2 linked regions of the Acuticoccus sediminis genome follow. The protein of the gene in region 1 binds, or shares a complex with, the protein of each later gene. Links are inferred from orthologs where the notes say so. Each region holds a gene or a part of one and is shown on either strand. Other genes may lie near its edges.

Region 1 (3,024 bases):
CCGGCCCGAGGTCGCCGGGGTGCTTCTTGACGACGAGGCGCGTCCCCGCCGGGGCGTGGGCCGCAAAGGAGGCGAAGACCTCCGTCAGCGCCTCGGTCGTGTCCGCGTACTGGGAGTTCGTGCGGATCTGGAAGTCCGTGTCCGTCTGCATCGCGAAGAGGAAGAAGGGCGCGGCGAGACGGTCGCGCACCGCCCGGGCGGCGGCGTTGCGGCGAGAGAGCTGGCCCTCGCGCCACAGGAACCGCGCGTAGGCGACGAACGGGTGGTAGAGCCCGTGCTGGCGGTAGTGCGGATAGGTGAACCAGAGGAAGACGTTGGCGAGGTTCGTCTTCAGGTCGTCGACGGTCTCGAGGCCGGCCTCGCGCGGGTAGCGGACGGCCGTGTCGACGTCCGGCACGCCGGCGGCGAGGGCGCGGATGGTGTCCGGATCGGTGGGGAACAGCGAATCGACCGAGTTGCCGTACTTCTCGATCGTCATCCAGTCCGGCCGAAGGTAGCCGAGTTCGGTGACGATGACGTCGATGCCCCGCCGCCGCGCCTCGGCCGCGGCCTCGTGATGGTACGGGCGCTGCTCCGAGTGCATCAGGACGGCGGTGATGGCGTGGCGCTCCATGAAGGCGCCGACGAACGCCGGCCAGTCGGCCAGCCGCCCGCGAAAGGCCACCGCCGGGGCGAGGCCCCAGGCGGCCCTGTCACCGGGGCACAGGTTGATCCGGTGGACCGTGGCGCCCCCATCGGTCAGATGGCGGGCGATCTGGCGGTAGAGCGGAGAGAGCGGCCCCTGAAGAAGAAGGACCCTGGGTCCTGTCAGGCCGCGTCTCCGGTCGCCCCGGCGTCGCCCTCGCCTTCGGCCTTCGGCTGGCCGGGCTTGGGACCGCCCTTCGACACGCCCACCATGGCGGGGCGCAGGACGCGATCGCCGATCACCGAGCCGACCTGCACGGTCTGGATCACCGTGCCGGACGCGACGTCGGGATTCTCGAGCTCGAACATCGCCTGGTGGAGGTTCGGGTCGAACTTCTGCCCGGTCGGGTCGAGGCTCTTGATGCCGTGCCGCTCGAAGACGGACTTCAGCTCGCGCTCGGTCATCTGGATGCCTTCGACCATCCCCTTCACCTCGGGCGGCAGGGATTCGAGGTCGGCATGCTTCACCGTGTCCATCGCGCGGGCGAAGTTGTCGGCGACGTTGAGGAGATCGCGGGCGAAGCTCGTCACGGCATACTGTCGTGCGTCGCTCACGTCGCGCTGGGCGCGGCGGCGCACGTTCTCGGCCTCGGCGAGGGCACGCAGCATCTGGTTGCGCATGTCCTCCACCTCGGCGCGGGCCTCGGCGAGCGCCGTGTCCGCGTCGGAAGCGGGAGCGGCGGACTCCGCCGCCTCGCCCGCGCCCATGATCTCGGCGGCGTCGGGCACGAGGGTGTCCCCCTCGTGCCGATTCTTGTTCGTCTCGTCAGACATTGACGGTCCTTAGATAGAGGACTTGATCCAGTCGACGAGCTTGCCCTTCGGGGCAGCGCCCACTTGCGTGGCCGTCGGCTCGCCGTTCTTGAACATGATGAGCGTGGGGATCGAGCGGATGCCGTACTTCATGACGGTGTCCTGGTTCTCGTCCACGTTCATCTTGGCGATTTTGACTTTGCCATCCATCTCGGCGGCGATTTCTTCGAGCGCCGGGGAGATCATTTTGCAGGGGCCGCACCACTCGGCCCAGAAGTCGACGACGACGGGTTCGTCGGCCTTGATGACATCGCTGTCGAAGGTCGCGTCCGTGACCGTTGTGGAGGACATCACTCACCTTACTATCGCTGAAGTGTGAAGCCTACGTATGGATAGGGTGGGGGAGCGTCAAGCAGCGGTCGTCATGCCAATGGCGGGCAGCACCCCATCCATTTCCATCATTGTGGCGTTTGCGGTCCACACAATCGCCGTTCCGACGGTCGTTCCGGGAAGCATCTGCCGCACCAACGCCCGGTAGATGGCGAGCTGACGGCGGTAGGCCTCCGGCGCCTCCGCCGCGCGGCGCGGCACGATGCGGTCGGTCTTGTAATCCACAATCACGACGCGGCCGGGGGACAACTGGAGGCGGTCGATGCGCCCGCTCGCCCGCCGGGCGACCCCGTCGACGAGGATGTCGCCCATCACGTCGACCTCGCGCCGGGCCGGTCCGGCAAGGCCGGGGAGAGCCAGGACGGCCTCGGCCTCCCGCGCGATCGCAACCGTCTCCTCCGGAGGGAGCGCGGGGTGCGCCCGGGCGACGCGCGCCGCCATGGCGTCGACCGGTTCGTCGCGCTCGAGCAGGAGGTGCATGATCGTGCCGAATGCGACGGCGTCCAGGGGGCGGCGCTCGATCACCGGGATGCCGACGGCCGTGAGGTGCTCGCCGTCCGAGGGGATCAGCGGCTCCGGCGTGTCGCTGTCGATGGTCGCGGGCTCGTCGAGCCAGGCCGGGCGCTGCGGCGGCGGGGCGGCGGGCTCGGCCCGCTCCGGCGCGGGGGCCGGGATCGGGGCAGGGTTGCGCCAGGCGAGGCCCTCGCCGCTCGGCATCTCGGCCCGCTCGCCGTCGGGCGAGAGGGCGGCCTCGACCATCTCGTGCCACATCCCGCTCTGCGGCTTGCGCTTTCCGTAGGCGCCGCAGACGACGAGGTGCTGCTCCGCCCGCGTCATCGCCACGTAGAGCAGGCGGTAGTGCTCGGCGAACTCCGCCTCCGACTTCGCGCTCAGCACGGCGCGGACGGGCTCGCTCTGGTAGTCCTTGTTGGGGGCGTAGACGAGGACGTCGTCATAGCCCGGGGCGGGGGCGGCGACGGGCACGACCGGGCTGCGGCTGGGGTTCGTCGCCTGGGTACCGACGTCGGCGAGGAAGACGACCTTCGCCTCCAGCCCCTTGGAGCCGTGCGCGGTCATGACACGCACCGCGTCCACAGTACCGTCCGAGGAGCGGCGCAACTCCGCCTTCGTCTTGGACAGGCGCATCAGGAAGGTCTCGAGGGTCGGAACGTCCCGGCTCTCGAACGCGAACGCCTC
Region 2 (3,143 bases), on another replicon or contig:
TCGACGCGATCCCGGCCGCGAAGGCGCGCCACAGCGGGTGCGACGTCACCGGCCAGTCGACGTAGCCGAAGAACAGGAGGTCGAACGAGCCGTGGTAGAGGACCATGGCGACGATCGCGACGCCGCGCGCCGCGTCGAGCCATGCGACGCGCCGGCGTGCCCCGGCGGCCCGTGCGGGCTCGGCGCCGGCGTCCGTCCCCGCGGTGGTGGCGGTCAGAACCGCCATCCCTCCGCCTTTTCCACGATGAAGTCGCGGAAGGCCTGGACGCGGGCCGACGAGCGCAACTCCTCGGCATAGACGAAGTAGAGGTCGTAGGTCGGCGCCTCGGCCCCGAGGTCGAGCCGCACCAGGTCGTCGGCGTCGCGCTCGACGATGAAGTCCGGCAGGACGCCGATGCCGGCGCCCGCCGCGATCGCGTTCTTCATCGCCGGCATGTTGGAGATGCGCACGTTCGCCGGCCGCGGATCGTCCGCCGAGCGGCCGGCGATCTCCAGCCAGTTGAGCTCGCGCAGGTAGCCCGGAGGGTTCGGCCCGAAGGTCACCAGGCGGTGGCCATCCAGCTCGTCCAGCGTCCCCGGCGCGCCGTACTTCGCGATGTAGCCGTTCGAGGCGTACACGTGGAAGTGCACCGTGAAGAGGCGGCGCTGGACGAGGTCCGGCTGCGTCGGCTGACGCCAGCGGATGGCGATGTCCGCCTCGCGCATGCCGATGTCGAGCTCGTTGTCGTCGAAGATCATCAGGAGCTGGACTTCGGGGTAGGTCTCCACGAAGTCGGCGATGCGCGAGGAGAGCCACGTCGTGCCGAGGCCCATCGTGGTCGTCACGCGCAGCACGCCGCGCGGCCGGTCGCGGGAGTCGACCAGCGCCCCCTCGACCGCCTGCAGCTCACGCGCAATGCCGCTCGTCGTGCGGAAGAGCTTCTCGCCCTGTTCCGTCAGCAGCAGCCCGCGGGCGTGCCGGTGGAAGAGGGCGACGCCGACCTGTTGCTCGAGCGCATGCACCTGACGGCTGACCGCCGACTGACTGATGCCGAGTTCCTCTCCGGCGTGCGTGAAGCTCCCTTTGCGCGCAGCAGAATGGAAAACCCGCAGCTTGTCCCAGTCCATCTTGTCTTGCCTTCAAGGCCCGCTCGGGGGCGTGGCGGCCTCAGGCCGCGAGTGTTTCGTTCTGCCGTGCCGGGTTGGCGGCGAGCCAGCGCTCGGCCTCCAACGCCGCCATGCAACCCATGCCAGCCGCCGTAACGGCCTGACGGAAGATCTCGTCCGTCACGTCGCCCGCCGCGAAGACACCGTCGACCGACGTCGCGGTGGAGTCGGGCGCGGTCCAGACATACCCGGACGAGCGGAGCCGAAGCTGGTCCTTGATCAGCTCCGTCTGCGGGGCGTGGCCGATGGCGACGAAGACGCCGTCCACCTCGACCTTGCGCTCCTCGCCCGTCACCGTGTCCCGCAGCGTGGCGCCGGTGACGCCGAGAGGATCGTGCGCACCCTCGACCTCGGCGATCTCGGCGTTCCAGATCACGTCGATCTTCGGATGCGCGAACAGGCGATCCTGGAGGATCTTTTCGGCACGCAGACTGTCCCTGCGATGAACGAGCGTCACCTTGTCGGCGTGATGGGTCAGGTAGAGGGCCTCCTCAACGGCGGTGTTGCCGCCACCGACCACGAGGACCTTCTTGCCGCGGTAGAAGAACCCGTCGCATGTGGCGCACGCGGACACGCCGTAGCCCTTGAACTGCTCCTCCGACGGCAGCCCGAGCCACTTGGCCTGGGCGCCGGTCGCGAGGATCACGGCGTCGGCGACGTAGCTCGTACCGCTGTCGCCCTCGAACCGGAAGGGGCGCTGGCTGAGGTCGGCCGCCGTCAAATGGTCGTAGAGCATCTTCGTGCCGACGTGCTCGGCCTGCTCGCGCATCTGCTCCATCAGCCAGGGACCCTGGATGACGTCGGCGAAGCCGGGATAGTTCTCGACATCCGTGGTGATCGTCATCTGCCCGCCGGGCTGGATGCCCGCGACCAGTACCGGTTCGAGCATGGCCCGCGCAGCATAGATCGCCGCCGTGTACCCCGCGGGGCCCGAGCCGATGATCAGCAGTTTGGTCCTGACGATGTTGTTCTCGGAATCACTCATGAAGATCGCCTTTCGCGAGGACAGGCCGGCCGACGCACCTCTATTTGTGCTGCGCTGCAACATTGGACAACCCCAGCCGGGACCGCAACGCCTCAGCGATCACGCCGGCCGAATCCAACGGAATATAGGACCATTGGGGGAAATCCCCAGCAAACCAGCGCATCGCACCGTACGCGATCAGGCTGCTGTAGAATTTTTCGAATCTCGCTTTTCCACGACCGATTCGCCATCCGAGGATGGGTTTTCCCGTCGTCGCGGCGTCGCTCAGCATCGCGACGGAGTCCGCCGTGACGATAAGTGCATCGGAAAGTTCGAGGATTCCCGCGTAGGCCAGCGAGGCGTCGTCGTCGCCGGCGTCGACGAAAGTATGAGGCGTCGCGGCGAGGGCGGCCCGCAGGACGGCGGTCTGCGCCGCCCCGGTGCGGCGCGACGCCGTGACGGCGAGGGCGCACCCGTGCCGTGCGGCGAACGCCGCGAGCGCCGCGCCGAGCGCTGCCGCCTCGGCCTCGCCGAACCGGTCGCGCGACGTCGTGCCGCCGACGAGGACGCCGACGAGGCGCGGTCGCCGCTCCGGCAGCCGCGCCGCGATGAGGGCGGCGCCGCGCTCTCGGTCCGCCGCCTCGACGGCGGAGGGGGCGGTGATCGTCTCGAGCCGCGGCGGCAATGCGATGTCTACCCAGCGGCGGTCGTGCCGCGGCGCCCAGATCATGTCGAAGTCGCGCGGGCGCCAGTAAACCGGCTGCAGGGCGAGGACGAAGGGCCGCGGCGACGGCAGCCGGGCGATGGCCCGGGCAGGGGTCAAACTCTGTCGCCCGGCAGCAATGACGAGAACAGTTTCTGAATCTAATTGGGGTGGCAGAGGGAACTCTTCTGCAACAACGGCGCTATATCGGAATGGTAACCGTCGTGCGATGGCGACAGCCTGTCTGTGATGTCCTATCTTTCCCGCTGCTGAAACAATGAGGCAGCGCGATCGCCCCGGTGTATCATTTTGTGAACAGAATTCTTGCGA

Evidence for each region.
Region 2: the proteins of trxA (region 1) and trxB are in contact, whole or in part, in a crystal structure (PDB 1F6M), measured with the Escherichia coli proteins. The link is inferred for Acuticoccus sediminis from one-to-one orthologs.

The regions. Positions count from the first base shown.
Region 1 is NZ_QHHQ01000001.1:1,051,262-1,054,285, forward strand. The notes cover bases 129-2,834. They hold trxA (thioredoxin TrxA), read right to left. Parts: upstream 1,789-2,834; coding sequence 1,468-1,788; downstream 129-1,467. Other genes in these bases: DLJ53_RS04475 (capsular biosynthesis protein), read right to left, coding at 129-664; grpE (nucleotide exchange factor GrpE), read right to left, coding at 808-1,458; addA (double-strand break repair helicase AddA), read right to left, coding at 1,846-2,834. Outside these bases: more of DLJ53_RS04475, read right to left, coding at 1-128; more of addA, read right to left, coding at 2,835-3,024. UniProt on the Escherichia coli protein: Participates in various redox reactions through the reversible oxidation of its active center dithiol to a disulfide and catalyzes dithiol-disulfide exchange reactions.
Region 2 is NZ_QHHQ01000010.1:60,706-63,848, reverse strand. The notes cover bases 140-2,964. They hold trxB (thioredoxin-disulfide reductase), read right to left. Parts: upstream 2,132-2,964; coding sequence 1,148-2,131; downstream 140-1,147. Other genes in these bases: DLJ53_RS30455 (ELM1/GtrOC1 family putative glycosyltransferase), read right to left, coding at 2,172-2,933; DLJ53_RS30465 (LysR family transcriptional regulator), read right to left, coding at 214-1,107; DLJ53_RS30470 (acetyltransferase domain-containing protein), read right to left, coding at 140-226. Outside these bases: more of DLJ53_RS30470, read right to left, coding at 1-139.